DNA from 3 places in the Micromonospora sp. NPDC093277 genome. Region 2 is predicted to be linked to each of the others. Evidence: riboswitches for the same ligand, from Rfam matches in the RefSeq annotation. Region 2 holds a riboswitch; each other region holds the start of a gene.
The links. Region 2 has a riboswitch for cyclic di-AMP ahead of ACIRG9_RS13900 (transglycosylase family protein). Riboswitches for the same ligand answer to the same signal wherever they lie in the genome.

Region 1 (6,095 bases), on a different contig from region 2:
GGACTGTCCGGAGTGGAGTTCTTCTTCATCCTCAGTGGATTCGTGCTGGTCTGGTCCTACCGGGACGGTGAGCCCCGGCGTACCTTCCTGCGCCGCCGGCTGGCCAAGATCTACCCGAACCATCTGGTGACGTTCGTGGTGGCGCTGCTGGTGGCGTTCTGGTTCGCCGACCGGGTGGCCCCCGGGGCCGCGCTGGGCAACCTGGCCCTGGTGCAGGCGTGGAACCCCACCCCCGGCTACTTCTACAGCGTCAACACGGTGAGCTGGTCGCTCTCCTGCGAGTTGGCGTTCTATCTGTGCCTGCCGTTCGTGCTGCCCGCGGTGCGCCGGGCCCGCCCCGTCCTGCTCTGGGCGGTGGTGGTAGCCGCGCCGCTGCTGATCGTCGCCCTCTGGCCCGGCCAGCTCCTGGTGCCCGAGGAGAACCGGTGGTGGTTCACCCAGGTCTTCCCGGTGATGCGGTCGCTGGAGTTCTGGATGGGCGTGGCCGCGGCCGAGCTGATGCGCCGGGGACGCTGGCGGGGGCCGGGGCTCGGGGTGGCCAGCCTGATGTTCGTCGCCACCTGGCTGGTCGCCGCGTACTGGATCCGGGCGGAACTCTGGGCGGCCTTGCTCGCGGTGGCGTACCTGCTGGTCATCACCGCGGCGGCGGACGCCGACGTGCGCGGCCGGCCTACCCCGTGGCGGTCCCGCCCGATGGTCTGGCTTGGCGAGGTCTCGTTCGCCTTCTACCTGGTGCACGTCCTGTTGATGCAGACCGTGCTGCGCCTCACCGGGTACTGGCATGTGGGGCTGCGCGGCTGGTGGGGGCCGCTCGCGGTGGTCGGCTTCCTGCTGGCCAACCTGCCGCTCGCCGCCGCCCTGCATCGCTGGGTGGAGACGCCGATGATGCGCCGGCTGGGTCCGTCCCGCCGGCCCCGCCCGCCGGCCACCTCCGCCGGGCCGGACACGGTCCGCGTCCCGCGGCCCCGTTCGGTCGAGTACGCCACGCAGCGCGACCCGGGCTGAGCCGCGCGCATCGTGCCCCGGCGCTTCGCACGGTGGCCGTCCACCCTGCTCAGTGCCCGGATCCGGGCCGGTGCGACACGCCCGGCGGCGGTGCGGTGCGGCGGTATCGGCGGTAGGTTGGGGCCGTGCTTCCGATCGCGCTCACCTGTCCCCTGTGGTGGGTGGCGCGCTGGATGGCCCGCATGCTGGCCAGCCTGGCTGTGTTGGTTGCCTGCTCGCTCGGTGCCACCGCGTTGCCCCTCGGCCCGGCCGCGACCGCGCAGGCGGCCCCCCGGTTCGCTGCGAGCCCTGCCGAGAGCCTGACCCTGCGGGTCGGCGCCGCCGTCTTCGCGGCCCGGAGCGGGCCGGGAGCAGCCATCGCCGACCGGCCCGGCGTCGCCGACCCGGCTGGCACCACTGATCGGGCCGGCACCATCAATCGGGCGCGTGCCGTCGGTTGGGCCGGCAGCACCGATCAGGCTGGTGCCGTCGAGCGGGCCGGCAGCGTCGAGCGGGCCGGCAGTGGCGAGGGGCCGGTCGGCCCGGTCGGTGTGGCCGACCCGGCGGCGTCGCGTCGGGCGGTCGTGGCCGTGCCGGGCGACCGGCAGCGCGTCCTGGTCGGGCTGGTCCCGGCGACCGTCGGCTCCCGGGCCCCGCCCGTCAGCTGACGAGCCGCGGGCCGCGGCCCGCCTCGCCGTCCGACCGAACCTCACCCCGCATCCGCCCGACGGCGGCGCGGCGGCGCCCGTACCCGGTCGCGCCCCGCCCGCGGGCCAGTGCGGACCTCCTCGTCACGTCGTTTCCGTGAGGTGCCGACCATGCAGCAGACCGTTCTCCACCACTTCCTCAGCAAGGTTCCCGAGGCCGCCGCCATCTGGTCGGGCCTGCTCGTGTTCGCCCTGGGCCTGCTGGCCGCGCTGGTCGCCCGGCCCGAGCGGGACGTTCCGGCGGATGTTGCGCCTGATCCGGCGGCTGAGGAGGCGGCCCGCCGCGCCGACCTGCGCCGGTACGCCGACGAGGTGGCGGTGGCAGCCGCCGGGGCCGCGCAGACCGCTCGCCGGCGCCGCGAGCGGTGGCTGACCGCCCAGGCGGCGGCCGACCGGGCCTGGCGGGCGTACGACGCGGCCGAGACGAGCGCCCGGCGGCTCGCCGGTGCCGCCGTGCTGCCTGAGCCGCGTACCCTCCGCACGCCGGCCGAGTACGCGGCCCGGGAACGGTGGCTGCACCATGCCGCGATGGCGGCGCACTGGCACGGCGACCTGTCGGCCCGCCAACTCGCTGACGTGCTGGCCCATCGCAACGGGTGGGATCCGCGCCGGCACCCGGCCGAGCAGGAGATCGTTCTGGCCCGGGTGGTACGCGACCGCCGGCGGGCCGGCTGGCGGGCTGCCGCCGAGGGGGAGCAGCGGGCCTGGCGCGACGCCGCGCTGGCCGCCGAGTCGGCCCGCGCCCTGGCCGTGGAGGCGTTCGCCGCCGCCGAGGCGCTGCACACCGGCGCGGCCCCGATACGCCGTACCGAGGCGGTGGCGACGGCCCGCGCTGCGGTGCCGGCCGGCCGTAGCGCGCGCTTTCGTCCGGCACGGGTCGGATGAATCGTTACCAACTTCGGTGAGCCGCGTCACTGGCTGCCCGGAAACGGTCATCCGGATCAGTGTGGGCGATCGACTCCCGCAATTCCAGGTTGATCGTCCACCCGGTGTCCGATTCTTGCCTGACAGTTCCGCGATAACTGCTTGTCCCATTGAGTTACGTCAGTTGCGGGCTGTTCCGGTCGGCGCCGGTAATTCCGATGTTTAAGCAGGTCGGAGTGGTTGGCAGGAGGAGAACCCACCGGTAGTGTCGGCGCGTCCGGTGCGGTTACCGATCGCAGGTGGCGACGCCGCGCCGACCCGCTTAATCGTGATCTTTCACGAACCGGGGACCCAGTGCAACACCGGGGTGAATCCGCGAGCTGCGGCCCGCGGTAGGGCGTTCTTCCCGCCCGAATCCGTCAGCTAACCCGGTAGGCGGCCACGGAAGGAGTCACATCCTCGTGCCAACCTCCCCCCGATCTTCCCCCCGCCTCCACGGCGCCGCGGTGCCCTCGCTCGCCTGACCGGCGACCGAGCTTCCGGCAACCCGCTCCCGCAGCCCGGTTCACCGGGCGCTCCCTTTCCCGTGGCCACCCCGCCCGGCAACGCGCGTGACCCTGTCCGCGCGTCGGGCCGGCGTGCGCCGCTCAGGCCCTCGTGGAGGAACACACGTGAAGCACCACCTGAAGCGACAGCTGCGGCGCCTCGCGACCGAGCGCCCGTACCAGATCGTCGCCGGCTCGGCCGCGGCCCTCGTGCTCGCCGGCGGCGCCAGCGCCGCGCTGGCCAGCGCCGACGCGGCGCCCGCCCCCCAGGAGCACACCGCCGCCGTCGCCGAGCTGGCCCCCCGCCTCGGCGAGGTCGCCAGCCGCAGCGAGGCGCGCCTCGCCGCCCCGTCGCCGTCCGACTCGCCGAGCGCGTCACCGTCCGGCTCGCCGAGCGCGTCGGCGTCGCCGAGCAAGGCCAAGGCGGACCCGGACGTGACCCGTACGGCCAAGCCGAAGCCGAAGGCGCCGGTGACCAAGGTCCTCGACTACGACTACCAGGCGCAGACCGCCTACTGGAACTGTGGCCCGGCCGCGGTGCGCAACGCGCTGAGCGCGAGCGGCGTCGAGACCACCCAGGACGCGATGGCCGTGCCGCTGAACGCCGGCATGAACGGCACCAACTCGGCCGAGGACACCACCCGCGGGCTGAACAAGATGGTCAAGGGCAGCCCGTACCGGACCCACATGATCCCCGGTCAGGCCGCGACCCCGGCCCAGATGGACCAGCTCCAGGCGGACCTGGTCAACGCGGTCACCGACGGCCGTGGCGTGGTGGTCAACATCGCCGGCTCCGCCACCGACACCAACGGCGGCTGGCACTCGTTCCCCGGCGGTCACTACATCGCGGTGGTCGGCTACAAGGACGACGGCCGGATCGCCCGGATCGCCGACTCGGCGAACCCGGCGCTGCCCGAGTACTGGATCAGCACCATCGACCTGGCGAACTGGGCCGCCACCCGCGGCTACTCGTCCTGATCGCATCCCTCCCCCCTGTCGGGCACCGGCTCATGTGAGCCGGTGCCCGACCTCGTATGCGCGGTGTCTCGCGTGGGTGGCCGGTCCGATGCGACACTTCGCCGTATGGCCGACGAGACGGGTAGCCGCCATCTACTGCTGCTGCACGGACTGGGCGCCACCGGCGAGGTGTGGCTGCCCTGGGCGCCGCTGCTGGAACACCGGTGGGCGGGGCGCTGGCTGGCCCCCGACCTGGCCGGCCACGGCTGGTCGCCGCCGCTGCCGGCGTACTCCTTCGAGGCCCTGGCGGACCGGTTGGTGACGGGGCTCGGCCCGGTCGCCGACCGGCTCGGCGCCGACGACCGGCTGGTCGTGCTCGGGCACTCGCTCGGCGGGGTGGTGGCGCTGGCGCTCGCCGCGCGGATGCGGCGGCTGCCGATCGACGCGGTGATCGGGCTCGGCATCAAGGTCGCCTGGTCCCCGGCCGAGCTCGACAAGGCCCGCGAGCTGGCCGAGCGGCCGGTGACCTGGTTCTCCAGCCGGGACGAGGCGGCCCGCCGCTATCTGCGGGTCGCCGGACTGGCGGGGCTCTTCGCCCCCGACCATCCGGTGGTGGACGCCGGGCTGCGCCGCGAGGACGGCCGTTGGCGGCTGGCCATGGATCCGGCCGCGTTCGCGGTGGGGGAGCCGCGGCTGCCCGCCCTGCTCGCCGCGACCGACGTGCCGGTGCTGCTGGCCCGGGGTGAGCAGGACCCGATGGTGACCGACGCGCAGCTCAAGGAACTGGGCGTGCCGGTGGTGACCCTGTCGGGGCTCGGCCACAGCGCGCACGTCGAGGACCCCGCCGTCGTCCTCGACCTGCTCGCGCCGTACGCGACGCCCGACGGGCCGTGATGTCGTCGTCCCGCGGACGGGGCGACGACATCACGGCCGAGGGTTGCCGTCAGTACGTGCAGCCGGTGGCGGGCAGGGCGGATGGGGCGGGTGGTGTGACGCCGTCGTAGAGGGCCAGCAGCATGTTCTGCGGGCAGCGGTTGGCGCCGTTGACCCTGACCTCCAGGTGCAGGTGCGGGCCGGTCACGTTGCCGGTGGCCCCGGTGTAGCCGAGGACCTGGCCGGCGCTGACCCGGGCACCGGCGCCGACCGAGCGCGAATTCAGGTGGCAGTAGAGGTAGTAGGCGCCGTCGTCGGCGGTGATGCCGATGCCGAGACCGCAGTTGCCGCCCACGTGCCCGACCGTGCCGGAGGTGATCGCGTACGCGGTCGTGCCGGTCACGGTGGGCAGGTCGATCGCCGGGTAGTCGTGGTGCGGGTCGTCGTACTCGCTGCGAGGCAGCACCGACTTGCCGATGATCAGGCGATAGTTGCCGGTGCCGCCGCCGCTGCCGCCGACCAGGTACTGCCAGGTCGCCGGCCCGACGATGCCGTCGACGGCGAGCCCGTTGCGCGACTGGAACGACTGCACCGCCGAGGTTGTGGCCGGACCCCAGGCACCGTCCACGGACAGGCCGTAGCCGTACTTGTTGAGTGAGGTCTGCAGCGCGCGGACCGCGTCGTTGTTGGCGCCGGCGTTCAGGGTGACCACCAGCTTGCCCCAGGTCTGTGGCCCGATGACGCCGTCGGCGCCGAGGCCGTTGGCCGACTGGAAGGACTTCGCCACCGAGGTGGTGCCGGGGCCGTACTGGCCGTCGACCGTGAGGCTGTAGCCGCGGTGGCGGAGCAGGTACTGGGCGGTGGTGACGTTGGCGCCGGTCGAGCCGTTGCCCAGCGTGGGCCAGGCCGGCGCTGCCGCCTGGGCGGCGGTCGGACCGGTCAGTGCGGCCATCACGGCGAGCGCGAGCGCGCCGAGCCAGAGCGCGAGTCGACGAAGGAAGGTTGGCATACGTGCTCCTGTGGACGAAGAGTGGCGGCGTGCGGCGGACCGCGTCGCCGGGAGGGGCCGGCGACGTCTCGCCGGTGGGCTGCCCGCGAGCAAGTATGATGATGATGTTGAATATTTACAATGGTGATTGGATAGCGGGTGATCTTCCGCACACGC
Region 2 (6,095 bases):
CTACCACTGCCGGACGGCCGCCGTCGCGCGGCCCTCGCCGGGTCAGACCTGGCCGGCGTAGAAGCCGTGGCGGGCCAGTGGTTCCACGATCTCTTGTTCCTCGTAGGACAGGTGCGACAACAGGGTGTCGGTGAGGACGTCCACCGCCTTCTGCAGCTCGGTGAAGTCGCCCGGGTTGCGGATCAGGTCGACCAGAGCCCGGTCCACACTCTCCACCACGTCGTGGATCACGACGTGCTCCGCCTCCAGCCGGTCGAGTACCGGGCCCAGTCCCGGGTCCGATCGTCGCAGGTGCGGGAAGACCGAGTTGTCCTCCAGCCCGTGGTGCTGGGTGACCACGGTGCAGTAGGCGGCGCAGTACGCGCCCAGTGTCCAGTTGTTCTGCCGCATGGTCATCTGGTTGAGCACGGCGCGGGCGGCGCCGGCGGAGACGACCCCGCGCTTGACCTGTTCGAGCAGGTCGCGCACCTGTGCCAGCTCCTGCCGCAGGTGGTCGTGCACGTCCACCAGGTGTGCTCCGACGGCCTGGGCCTGCGGGGTGTAGACGTGCCCGGCCGGGGCCGGAGGGGTGGCCGGACGGGTGGACTCGTCCCAGAGCTGGTGGTCGGTCAGCCGTACCCCGGAATCGGGGGTGGGGGTGACGGCGAGCGCGGTGGCGCGGCCGGCTGCGACCGCCTCGCGCTGCTCCTCGGTGGCCTCGGCGCGGCTGCCGGGCTCGGCGCGCTCGGCGGCGACCAGCTCGCGCACCGCGGGCGCCACCTCCTGCGCGAAGAGCTGGATCGCGGTGGGGTCGTCGGCGCCGAGGATGAACGTGGAGATGCCGTGGTCCAGCGTGAGCCCGGCGAGTTCCTCCACCCACTGCTCGGGGGGTCCGGCCAGGAAACCGGTGGAGGAGCGGGTGAACCGGCCGGAGACGTTGAGCAGCCGCCGCACCGTGCGGGGGTCGCGGCCGGCCGCCTCGGCGCCCTCGTCGACCAGGGCGTTCATCCCCGTCAGCTCGGCCGGCCCCTTCGACAGGTACGCCAGCGACGGCAACCAGCCGTCCGCCGCGCGCCCGACCAGCCGCAACATCCGCGGCTTGTACGCGCCCACCCAGATCTCCACCGGGTGCGCCGGCGCCGGCCCCCGCTTCGCCCCGACCACCCGGTAGTGCTCGCCCTCGACCCGGACCATGCCGCGCTGCTCGGCGTCCCAGACCTCGCGGATCACCTGGATCGCCTCGTCGAGGGCGTCCACCGCCTGCCCGGGGGTCAGCCGGCGCCCGCCGACCGCCTCGATCGCCTCCCAGAACGCGCCGGCCCCGAGGCCCAGCTCGACCCGGCCGCCGGTGAGCAGGTCCAGGCTGGCCACGCTTCGTGCCAGCACCACCGGCTGGCGCAGGGGCAGGTTCAGCACGTTGCCGGCCAGCCGGATCCGACTGGTCGCCGCGGCCACGAACGACATCAGCGTCCAGGTGTCCAGGAAGCCCGGCTGGTACGGATGGTCCTGGAAGGTGACCAGGTCGAGGCCGGCCTGCTCGCAGAGTTTGGCCAGTGCCACCACCTGCTCCGGCTGGCCCGCCGTGGGGGTGAGGAAGCCCCCGAAGATCAGCTCGTGTCCGTGGTCGGTCATCGCCCCCGCCTGCTGGTCCAGCCCGGCGATCGTGCCGGACCTCGCCACGGTAGTCCTCAAGGGAGAACGCGGCCTCTCCGGCTTCGTCGTCTCCGACCGGGCGCGGCTTGTAAGGCACCTTCGGACGGTGCGCAACTCGTCCGGGGGCGCGTTCGCTCGGCCGGGTGAAGAACTTCACAAGAAGTGGTCGATCATCCGAAATCGTCCCTAACGTCGTTTGTGTTCGCGATCGCGGACACCCCGGGCCGGCAACGCCTAATCCCGCCGCCGGCCCGCGGTACCTGGACCTCAGGCGGGAGCGGGGGACCCACATGTTCCTCGGTGCTCGACACCTCGGGGTGAAGCCGCCGTCCGGCGGCCGGGCTCCTCGGCCCGAACCCGACAGCTCACCTCGTCGGCGTGGAGGAAACCCACATGGCAACTGAATACGTCGCACGTCGCCGACGCGTCACCCAGCGTCGGGTCGCCGTCGGAGCGCTCGTCGCCGGTGCCGCCACGGGCGCGGCCACCATCCTCGGGCCGATCGCGCCGGCCAGTGCGTCCAGCGTGAACTGGGACGCCATCGCGCAGTGCGAGTCCGGCGGCAACTGGCGCATCAACACCGGCAATGGCTACTACGGCGGCCTGCAGTTCTCGAAGGGTACCTGGAACGGCTACGGCGGCCAGCGGTACGCCAGCCGCGCCGACCTGGCCAGCCGCGGTGAGCAGATCGCCATCGCCGAGAAGGTGCTCGACGGTCAGGGCATCGGCGCCTGGCCGGTCTGTGGCAAGAAGAGCGGATCGACCAAGCACTACTCGTCCAGCTCGGGCAACGGGTCGAAAAAGTCGTCCAGGAAGGCCACCAGGGACCGGTCGTCGGGGAACCACAGCTCCACCACCCGCAGCCCCCGCTCCGCCACGCCGAGCAGCGGTAGCGCCGGCGACTACGTGGTCAAGCCCGGTGACACGCTGTCCGAGATCGCCGAGGCCCACCACCTCTCCGGTGGCTGGCCGGCGCTCTACGAGCGCAACGAGCGCGTGGTCGGCGACAACCCGGGTCTGATCTTCCCGGGCCAGCGGCTCGACCTGCGCTGACGTCGCCGGAGGCCCACGTACGACGAACGCCTGGCCGGGATTCCTGGCCGGGCGTTCGTCGTACGGCGGCCGTCCGGTGCTGCCGAAGGTGGGTCGGGGCTGCTCGCCGTACCGGCGGACCTTCTGACACGGTGCGCGCATCGTCGCCGTCGGGCGTGGTTGCTAAGGTCACGATGCTCCGGAAAGACGTGAAGAAAGCGCGGCTATGACCAACGAACCGTTCTCCGCGGCCGCGAGCCTCGACGAACTGCTCACCCAGACCCAGCAGGCGCTGTCCTCGATGCGGTCGCGGGCCGTCGAGCACCCCGACGGCGACCCGGCGCGGTTGCTCCGCGCCGAGGGCTCCGCAGCCGACGGCCGGGTCCGTGCCGTGGCTGTCCAGGGTGGCCGGCTCGAGTCCGTCACTGTCGATCCGCAGCTGGCCGAGGCGGGCGTCGAGGCGGTCTGCGGGCACGTGGTGGAAGCCGTGAACGCTGCCCTCGCCGACCTCGACGCCCAGGTCAGCGCCTCGGCGCGGGCCGACGTCGACGCCCTGGCCGCGCGGCTCGGCGGGCTCCAGGGGCAGTCGGTACGGCAGATGGAGCTGTTCAGCCAGGCGATGGAGGACGTGGTGGCCCGGCTCAACCGCGGCGGCGACGCGGGCGCCCGGGCGGACGGCTGAGGCGAGCGTCGTCGCCGGCGGCCGGCGACGCGCGCGGCGCCCTTCAGACGGACGAGGCAGCCGCTGACGCGACGAAGCGGCCGGCCGTCGGGAGGACGACGACCGGCCGCTTCGTTCGTGATCAGGAGAGGTTGACCGCCGTGTCGTCGATGACGAAGGAGGTCTGCAGAATGCTGTCCTCCGCGCCGGTGAACGAGATGGTGGCGGTGGTGCCGGCCAGCGACGAGATGTCGAAGGACTTCTGGACGTAGCCGGAGGCCGCGTTGGCGTTGGAGTAGGTGGCCAGGGTGGTGCTGCCCGCCTTCACGGTCAGCTTGTCGTAGGCCGTGGAGCCCGACTCCGAGGTGTCGATGTGCAGCCAGAAGGTGAGGGTCGCCCGGCAGCCGGACGGGATCGTCACCGACTGCGACAGGGTGTCGGTGTGGGTGGTGCCATAGCCGTCCAGCCACGCCTTGTACGAGCCGCTGTGCGCCGCCTGGCCGGTCGAGTTGGTGATGACGCCGGAGGTGGTGGTCCAGCTCACATTGCCGGACTCGAAGCCCGGGTTGGCCAGCTTCTGGCCGGAGCAGCCCGAGGGCGGGGTTGTCGTGGCGGTCGGGGTCGGGGTCGGCGAGCCGCTGGTGCAGGTCGGGTCACCGGACTGCGCCGGCACGCTGACGGCGTCCCAGGCGGCCTTGACGGTGTTGAACTCGGTGCAGCTGCTCGGGTAGAGATTCTTCGCCGCCTGCAGCGTCCAGGTGCGGTACTTCAGGTACGACGAGGACGTGGTCTTCAGCAGCATCGCGTTGTACATGATCTTGATGGCCGTCTGGATGCCCAGGCCGGTCACGCTGCTGCCGTTGCAGGTGGTGCTGGTCGGCTGGCCGTTGGTCGGGTTGCTGCCCATGGCCAGCAGGTAGAACCAGTGGTTGCCGGGGCCGGCCGCGGCGTGCACCTCGGTGCTGGGGATGCTGCTGGAGTAGCAGTTCGGGTCGCCCAGCGCCGACGGGTTGTACATGTTGCGGATCGGGCCGCTGCCGACCAGGTTGATCTTCTCGCCGACCAGGAAGTCCGGCGCGTCGTACGCGGACGGCTCGTTGGCGAACCACTCGGTCGCGGCGCCGAAGGTGTCGGCGACGAACTCCTGGGTGCCGCTGCCGGAGATGCCGCCGGGGGTCTTGTCGTCGATGCCGTGGCCGATCTCGTGGGCCACCACGTCGAGCGAGCCGATCCACTGCCCTGCGGTGTTCTTGCCGATCTGGACCTGGGTGCCGTCGTAGTAGGCGTTCTGGTCGTTCAGGCCCACCCGGATCGGCCACGCGCCGCCGCTGCCGTTGGCGCCGTTGCGGCCGAGCCACTGCGAGAGCATCTTGTGCTCGGTCTGCGCGGCGAACAGCGCGTCGACGCAGCCGGTCTCCTTGTTGGTGGCGGTGCCGTTGCCCCAGACGTCCGTCGACTTGCTGAACGTCGTGTTGTTGGCGGCGTCCTGGCAGCTCAGGTTGGTGACGCTCGGGTCCTTCATGGAGTAGGTGCTGCCCGAGAGCGTGGTGTTGAGGGTGAGCGGGCTCGGGCCATTCCACGCGCCGGTGCCGGTGCCGTGCACGATGTGCTCCTGCGTACGCAGGACGGCGCCGGTCAGCGCGTCGACGTCGACGGTGAGCCGGCTGGGGCCCTCGGCGTCGGTGCCGCGGACCGTGGTCTCCCAGGCCAGGGCCGGCTGGGCGCCGAGCGTGTAGACGACCAGGGCGGTGCCTTCGACGGTGCTGACCGTCTTGAGCTGGCCGCGCGCGGTCTTCGCGGCGGCGGCCGAGGTCACCTTCGGCGTGATGGCGAGGCTGCCGATGCTCCGCTGCTGGGCGACGGAGGCGTACTTCAGGTTGCCGGCCGTGTCGGTGGCCAGGACGAAGTCGCCGCCGACGACCGGCAGGCCCTTGTAGGTGCGCTCGTAGGGCACGTACTGGGTGCCCTCGGAGGAAATGACCTGCTGCTGCACGAACGCCTCGTCGGCGCTGGCGTGCAGGTAGGCGGGCCGGCCGGCGACCAACGCGCTGGCCGAGTTGGCGGCGAGCGCGCGGGCCTGGGCGGGGTCAGGGGTGGAGCTGGGGGGCGCGGCCTGCACGGCCGCGGCGGTGCCGGCGGCGATCAGGCCGGCCGCGACCGCGCCCGAGAGCGCGGCGAGGCGGGGTGAGAGCTTCACGGGGTGTGCTCCTGTTCCTGGGCACGCGGAGCCCGGTCGGGGGCGCGTGACGTGGGGTAAAGAGGCGAGGTGACGGTCGGTCTCCGGAGCTGCCGGCGTGGCCCCGGTTCGACAGATCGACCGTCCGAGCCGCCGGGGGTTGGCGGACTCGCTGGAGCACAATCACACGGCCCCGGTCGGTGAGCAATGGGCGAGCGGTGCGACGAACCCTTGTCGATCACCGCCCGGCGCCCCCGATCCAACAAAGCCATGATCTTCGATAGCCACTGATCAGGGCTGATGTTCTCCTCAGTGGACCGCGAGCCGCCCGATACGCGACCAATGCCGCTATCCGCTGATGGTGCGTGTTCGCCCCTCGGTCAAGATGTGGATCAGGCGTGAGCCGTCCGGGCCGTCCGCCCGGCCGAACGGGTGGCCGACGGTCGTCCATGTCGGTCGGTGCGCATCTCCGTTCGACCGGGGGTCCCGCCAGGAGTCTGGCGACCACTTTCGTCGGTTGTGAGGAAAAGTAATCACGTGGAAGACGAAAGGTGTGGACAGGATGACGGGAAGTTAGTAGGGTCAAGCCCTATC
Region 3 (6,095 bases), on a different contig from region 2:
AGGATGACCGAGGAGGAGCCGCGCAGCGGGCAGGGCTGGATCGGCGGCAGGGGGTTCGGAACGCCCGGGGGCTGCCGGTTGCAACCGGTGAAGGCCGGCTGGTTGCTGGCGTAGTCCGGGTCGATGGTGACCAGGCCCGTGTTCGGGGTCCCGGTTCCCTTGAACGGCGCCTTCATCAGGTCGAAGTAGTGCGACCAGTCCCAGTACGGTCCCGGATCCCAGTGCATCCCGCCCACGTTCGCGGCGGTGATGCCGGGAACGTTGTCGTGGCCCAGGATGTGCTGCCGGTCCAGCGGGATCTGGAAGCGCAGCGCCAGGTGCCGGACCAGCTTGGCGGAGGTCCGGTACATCGCCTCGGTGTACCAGGTGCCGTGGCCGGCGAAGCCCTCGTGCTCGATGCCGATGGACTTGGCGTTGACGTACCAGTTGCCGGCGTGCCAGCCCACGTCCTTGGCCTTGATGTGCTGGGCGACGTAGCCGTCCACCGAACGCAGCGTGTAGTGCCAGCCCAGGTAGGTCACGTCCTGAACGAGCTGCACGCTCGGGCCGAAGTAGCCCTCGGTGTCGTGGATGATGATGTACTCGATCTTCTGCTGTGCCGGCCGGTTGCCGATGTCGTAGTTGCCGTAGTCGCCGGAACCCGGGCCGTACTTCCCGTAGGGCGCGGGGATCCACTCGCAGGCGAGGCGGACCGGGCACTCCAGGCCGTCCGGCCGCTCGGCGCGACGCAGCCCGAGCTTGTGCAGCCCGGACTGGTCCGGCGTCACCGCCGCGGCGGCGAGGGTCACCTGCTGGCCGTCGTCGGTGATCCGGCTGGCGCCCTGGCTGATCTGGTCGTACACCTCGTCGGCGAAGGCCGCCGCGGCGTCCTCGGTGTCCGCGCCGGAATACCGGGCCACCGCGCCGTACCAGGCCGCCGGGTCGCTGCCGGCGCCGGCCGGCCCACCCAGCTCCTGCTGGTACGAGGCGAGCAGCGCCGCACCGCCCCGGATGTTGGCGACGGCGTCGGTACGCAGCGTCTCCTTCGACTCGCCGGTGAGGTCGGCGGCGGCGTCGAGGGTCTGCAGCGACGCCTGCGGCAGTACGTCGCCGCTCGGCCGCGCCGCGATCGCCGGGTCGAGAACGAGCGGCCGGGACTCGTCGCCGCGCGGGTCCTCGTTCTCGTCGACGTGGGCGCTGGACGGCGTCGAGGCGACCTGGGCCGCGTCGGTCAGGTGCATCGGGCCGTAGCCGCCACTGGTGCTGGGCTGGCCCGCGTGGGTGTCCCAGCGGGACTCCAGGTAGGAGACGCCGAGCAGGACGCTCTGCGGCACGCCGTACTCCGCTGCCGCGGCGGCGTACTGCTGTTGACGGTCCGGGTTGTCGGTGGTTCCGGCGGTGAGGGGCGCCGCCGCGCTGGGGCCGCTGATCGCGAGAGCGGTGGCTGCCGCGACGGTGGCGGCCAGCAATACCCGTCTGCGCGACGTTAGGGCTGAGAGGTGCATCAAACCTCCAGTTCGGGATGGGGGTCACTGCGTCCTCACCCTCGCTCCGCGCATGCCTCCTGGTCAATACCTTTCCAGGTAACGATGTACCCCGAAAGAAACCTTCATGCCCGCGGACCGCGACCGCGAATTTGAGTACGGAGTGTCACGGCGTCGCGGGTTGCGGAATGGTAACGACGATCTCTACTCTGGTCAGTCGTCGACCGGTAGGTTCACCGCCCAGCCCGGGTGGTGGCGGTCGGACACCGCCGAGTCGCCTCCGGGCGAGCCGGGGACCCAGGTACCTGGGGTGAATCCGCACCGTGGTGCGGTAGGGCGGCTCCCTTCCCGCCCGAACCCGTCAGCTAACCCGGTAGGCGGTCAGGAAAGAAGGAGTACGGAGCCCGGTGGCACACCATGCCCCGCGGCGACCGTCGGTCCGGCCGGTCGGCCGGTCGACGGCTGCGCCGCGTACCCGCTGGTCCCGCTTAACCACCGCCCTTGCCGCCCTGGCCGGCACCGCCGTCGTACTGACCGGCGGCGCCACGGCGGCCCACGCCGACCCGTCGGTCACCGAGATCGAGCGGCAGATCGACGCCGACTGGAACAAGCTCGAACCGATCATCGAGCAGGTCAACGCCACCCGCGAGGACCTCGCCGCCAAACGCAAGCAGGCCAACGCGCTGGCCAAACAGATCGCCCCGTTGCAGGCCCAGGTCGACGAGGCCCTCGGGCAGGTCGGTGGGCTCGCCGCCGACGCGTACAAGGGCAACGGCATCTCCACGGTCAACGCGCTGCTGGGCAGCCGGTCGCCGGGCGAGATCGTCAACAGCCTCGAACTGCTCGACCGCTTCGCGCACCGCCAGCAGCAGCAGGTGCAGGCCGTGGCCGACCTGCGCGATCAGTTGGCCGCGAAGAAGAAGCCGCTGGACGACATGGTCGCCCAACTGGCTCGTACCGATGCCCAGCTCTCGGCCAGGAAGAAGCAGATCGACGCCGAGATCGTCCGGCTGGAGAAGCTGCGGCTCAAGGTGTACGGCAACGGCGGCGGCGGCCCGCTGCGCCCGGCGCCCTGCCCCGCCGGCTATCCGGGCGGCCCCGCCGGGGTCGCGGTCAAGTTCGCCTGCGCCCAGATCGGCAAGATCTATGTCTGGGGCGCCGCCGGCCCGGACCACTACGACTGCTCCGGTCTCACCATGGCAGCCTGGGCCAAGGCGGGCGTCTCGATGCCGCACAACGCCCGGCAACAGCACGACGTCACCAAGCGGGTGAGCCGCAGCGAGCTGCGCGCAGGGGACCTGGTCTTCTACTACAGCGACCTGCACCACGTCGCGATGTACGTCGGCGACGGCTGGGTGGTGCACGCCTCCCAGTCGGGCAAACCCATCACGATGAAACGCGTCGACGACGGCCAGATCAACAGCTACGGCCGCCCCGGCTGATGTGAAAGGAGGGGCCCCTTCTTAACGCCTCAGGTAGCGGAAGGGGCCCCTGTCAACACCCGTCAGCGGGTCGACCAGATGCGCCAGTTCTGCCAGGAACGGCTCGGCGTCGGGCCGCGCTGCCCCTGGTAGCGCGAACCGTAGACCGCCGAACCGTACGGGTGCTCGGCCGGCGACGAGAGCCGGAAGATGCAGAGCTGGCCGATCTTCATCCCCGGCCAGAGAGTGATCGGCAGGTTCGCCACGTTCGAGAGCTCCAACGTGACGTGCCCGGAGAAGCCCGGGTCGATGAAGCCGGCGGTCGAGTGGGTGAGCAGCCCCAGCCGGCCCAGGCTCGACTTGCCCTCCAGCCGCCCGGCGAGCTGGTCGCCGAGCGAGATCACCTCAAGCGTGGAGGCGAGCACGAACTCACCCGGGTGCAGCACGAACGGCTCGCCCTCGGGCACCTCCACCAACGAGGTCAGGTCGTCCTGCTGCACGGCCGGGTCGATGTGGGTGTAGAGATGGTTGTTGAAGACCCGGAAGAGCCGGTCGAGGCGTACATCGATGCTGGAAGGCTGCACCAGCGCGGGCTCGAAGGGCTCCAGCGCGAGCGTGCCCGCTTCGATCTCGGAGGCCAGGTCGCGGTCGGAGAGCAGCATCGGAACACCATAGCGACCGGTACGGGTGACCTGCGTGTCGGACTGCGCACTCGTACACTTGTTCGATAGAATGTCCGCATGGCTTCCTGGTCCGAATTCGCCGCCGACGAGCCCCGACTCGCCGACGAGATCCGCCTTCTCCTGCAGCAGTACGGGCCGGGCTTCGGCTACCTCGCCACGGTCCGCGCCGACGGCGGCCCCCGGGTCCACCCGGTCTCCCCGGTCATCACCGACGAGGGGCTCTACTGCTTCGTCATCGAGTCGCCCAAGCGCCGCGACCTCGAACGCGACGGCCGCTACGCGCTGCACTCGTTCCCGCCCGAGGAGCGCGACGACGAGGCCTACGTCGCCGGCCGGGCCGAGCCCGTGACCGAGCCGGCCACCGTGGCCCGGGTGGCCGCCCTCGGCCGGGCCGCCCCGCAGGTCGACTGGCGGCTGTTCGAGTTCACCGTCGACGTGGCGATGCTGACCCGGCGTGACCAGGCGGCCCAGCTCGGCGCGGGCCGGCCGCAGGTGCGGGTCTGGCTCGACCCGCGAGCGACCGGCCCGACGCGGCGCTCCGACGTCGCGCCGCCCGAGGCCCGGCGCGGCCGCCACGGCTTCGACACCCGCCGCCCGGCCGCCTGAGCCCCGCGACAGCGCGGTGCCGGCCCCGTCGTCGAACGGGACCGGCACCGTTCGCCGTGCTGCGGTTGCTACGCCGCGCGGTAGGCCTCCCACGCGGTCAGCATTCGGCTGGCCTGCCCGGGGGTGAACTCGGACATGCACGAGTCGTAGGTGTAGTCCATGAAGTTGTGGATCGGGTCCGCGCCGGGAGCGGTGCAGGTGTCCCGCCCGGTCGGGCACTGGTAGGCAGGGGAGGCCTCAGCCGGGGTGTCGCTGACCTGGTCGCCCTGGCCGGTGCAGCCGCCCTGGAAGGTGTGGTAGAGGTTCAGCCAGTGGCCGATCTCGTGGGTGCCCGTGTCGCCCTGGTTGTAGTTGGTGGCGGTGCCACCCGGCAGCGACTCGCTCAGCGCGACCACGCCGTCCATCTTGTCCAGTGTCTTCTTCGGGAAGGTCGCCCAGCCGAGCAGGTTGTCGCTCAGCTCGCCCAGGTACATGTTCAGGGTGTTCTTGCCGCCCTCCCGCAGCGTGGTCTTCATGGACCGCTCGGCCGAGGAGCCCGAGACGATCGGGTACCAGGACGGGTTGGTGACCCGGTTGATCTTCTGGAGCTGGAACGCGAAGGCGGTCGCGGCGCCGCCGGTGCCCCCGCTGTAGGCCTGGTTCAGCACGCTGATCTGCTGATTGATCATCGAGTCGGGAATGTTGCCGCCAGCCCGCGTGCTGTCCCGCTGGATGACGTGGACGACGACCGGGATGGTCACGGTCGCCAGGGGCGCGGCTGCGGCGTCGACGCGGAGCCTGGACCGCTCGGCCAGGGCGGCGTCGAGATCCGCCTCCCGCTCCCGCACCTGCGAGGCGGTCAACTCGTTCGGGTCGTGCTTGGCGTGCGCTCCGGCCTTCACCCGGGCGTCCGGGTGGACGTCGGCCGGCTCGACGCAGCCGCCCGCCGGGGCGGCGGAGAAGGCCGAAGCGGCCGGGACGACACCCACCGCGGCGGTGCTGAGCAGCAGCGCGAGGGTCGTCGACGCGACACCGGCGGTACGCCGGGTCAGCAGGTTGGGACGGAGTCCCATGGGCCCACCTCTTTCTGGCGGCGCGACAGGGGGTGTGTCACGCCGTGGTTGAGAACGTGGAGCCGACGTTACAGTCCATCGATAAATTTGAAAACGCTCATATGTTGCGACAGTGAAACTTCTTGCCCGATCGACGGATCGCTATGGTTCCAAGATCGCGTCGAGGTGATCTCGCGGGGGGTGGGAGGCGCGCCGGGGGTACCTGGGTGCACGACGGCGGTGACCTCAGGTACAGTGGTGCCGCCTGCGGGTGTAGTTCAATGGCAGAACATCAGCTTCCCAAGCTGACAGTGCGGGTTCGATTCCCGTCACCCGCTCCAACTCGCGAAAGCCCTGGTCCGGACGAGAGTCCCAACCAGGGCTTTCGCGTTGTCAGCGGAGCTGAAACAGGCCGTGGGCCATCAGCGGGCCATTACTCGCTCTTGGGCCAGATGAGGCCCTGGTCGGTCCAGGTGACACCCTTGTTGCGGCAGAGGCAGAACGGGTGGCCGACGGGGTCGGTGTAGACGCGCCAGCCGTAGCCGTTGGGGCCGACGGAATCCTGCTGTAGCGTCGCGCCGAGGGCCAGGACGCGGCTCTGTTCGGCCTCGATGTCGTCAACTTCGAAGTCGAGATGGAACTGCTTGGGATGCTCGCTGTCGGGCCACTGCGGGGCGCGGTAGTCCTCCACCCGGATGAAGGCCAGCTCGATCTCGCCAAACCGGATACCGGCCCAGTTGCCGTGACTGCCCTCCTTGACCGGGCGACCCGTCACCTCTGAATAGAAGGCTGCCAGCTCCATCGTGTCCGGGCAGTCGATGATGAAATCGGTGAGTCGCAGCATCCGGCGATCTTGCCACGAGATCAAATAAGCCTTGAGACAGGCCCTAG

Region 1: linked by a shared signal. The riboswitch ahead of ACIRG9_RS18995 (C39 family peptidase) and the one ahead of ACIRG9_RS13900 (transglycosylase family protein) in region 2 are both predicted to bind cyclic di-AMP.
Region 3: linked by a shared signal. The riboswitch ahead of ACIRG9_RS10330 (NlpC/P60 family protein) and the one ahead of ACIRG9_RS13900 (transglycosylase family protein) in region 2 are both predicted to bind cyclic di-AMP.

What each region holds. Positions count from the first base shown of each region.
Region 1 covers NZ_JBIWJO010000008.1:38,533-44,627, forward strand. The annotation lists gene ACIRG9_RS18980 (acyltransferase family protein) at 1-1,005, shown strand, start outside; gene ACIRG9_RS18985 (hypothetical protein) at 1,131-1,652, shown strand; gene ACIRG9_RS18990 (hypothetical protein) at 1,803-2,576, shown strand; cyclic di-AMP (ydaO/yuaA leader) riboswitch at 2,865-3,008, shown strand; gene ACIRG9_RS18995 (C39 family peptidase) at 3,227-4,078, shown strand; gene ACIRG9_RS19000 (alpha/beta fold hydrolase) at 4,184-4,951, shown strand; gene ACIRG9_RS19005 (peptidoglycan-binding protein) at 5,001-5,939, opposite strand.
Region 2 covers NZ_JBIWJO010000005.1:322,849-328,943, reverse strand. The annotation lists gene ACIRG9_RS13905 (LLM class flavin-dependent oxidoreductase) at 43-1,659, opposite strand; cyclic di-AMP (ydaO/yuaA leader) riboswitch at 1,854-2,026, shown strand; gene ACIRG9_RS13900 (transglycosylase family protein) at 2,026-2,685, shown strand; gene ACIRG9_RS13895 (YbaB/EbfC family nucleoid-associated protein) at 2,891-3,346, shown strand; gene ACIRG9_RS13890 (M4 family metallopeptidase) at 3,468-5,522, opposite strand.
Region 3 covers NZ_JBIWJO010000004.1:24,181-30,275, forward strand. The annotation lists gene ACIRG9_RS10325 (N-acetylmuramoyl-L-alanine amidase) at 1-1,484, opposite strand, end outside; cyclic di-AMP (ydaO/yuaA leader) riboswitch at 1,721-1,858, shown strand; gene ACIRG9_RS10330 (NlpC/P60 family protein) at 1,871-2,905, shown strand; gene dcd (dCTP deaminase) at 2,968-3,546, opposite strand; gene ACIRG9_RS10340 (pyridoxamine 5'-phosphate oxidase family protein) at 3,625-4,173, shown strand; gene ACIRG9_RS10345 (zinc metalloprotease) at 4,242-5,225, opposite strand; tRNA gene ACIRG9_RS10350 (tRNA-Gly) at 5,472-5,545, shown strand; gene ACIRG9_RS10355 (VOC family protein) at 5,638-6,048, opposite strand.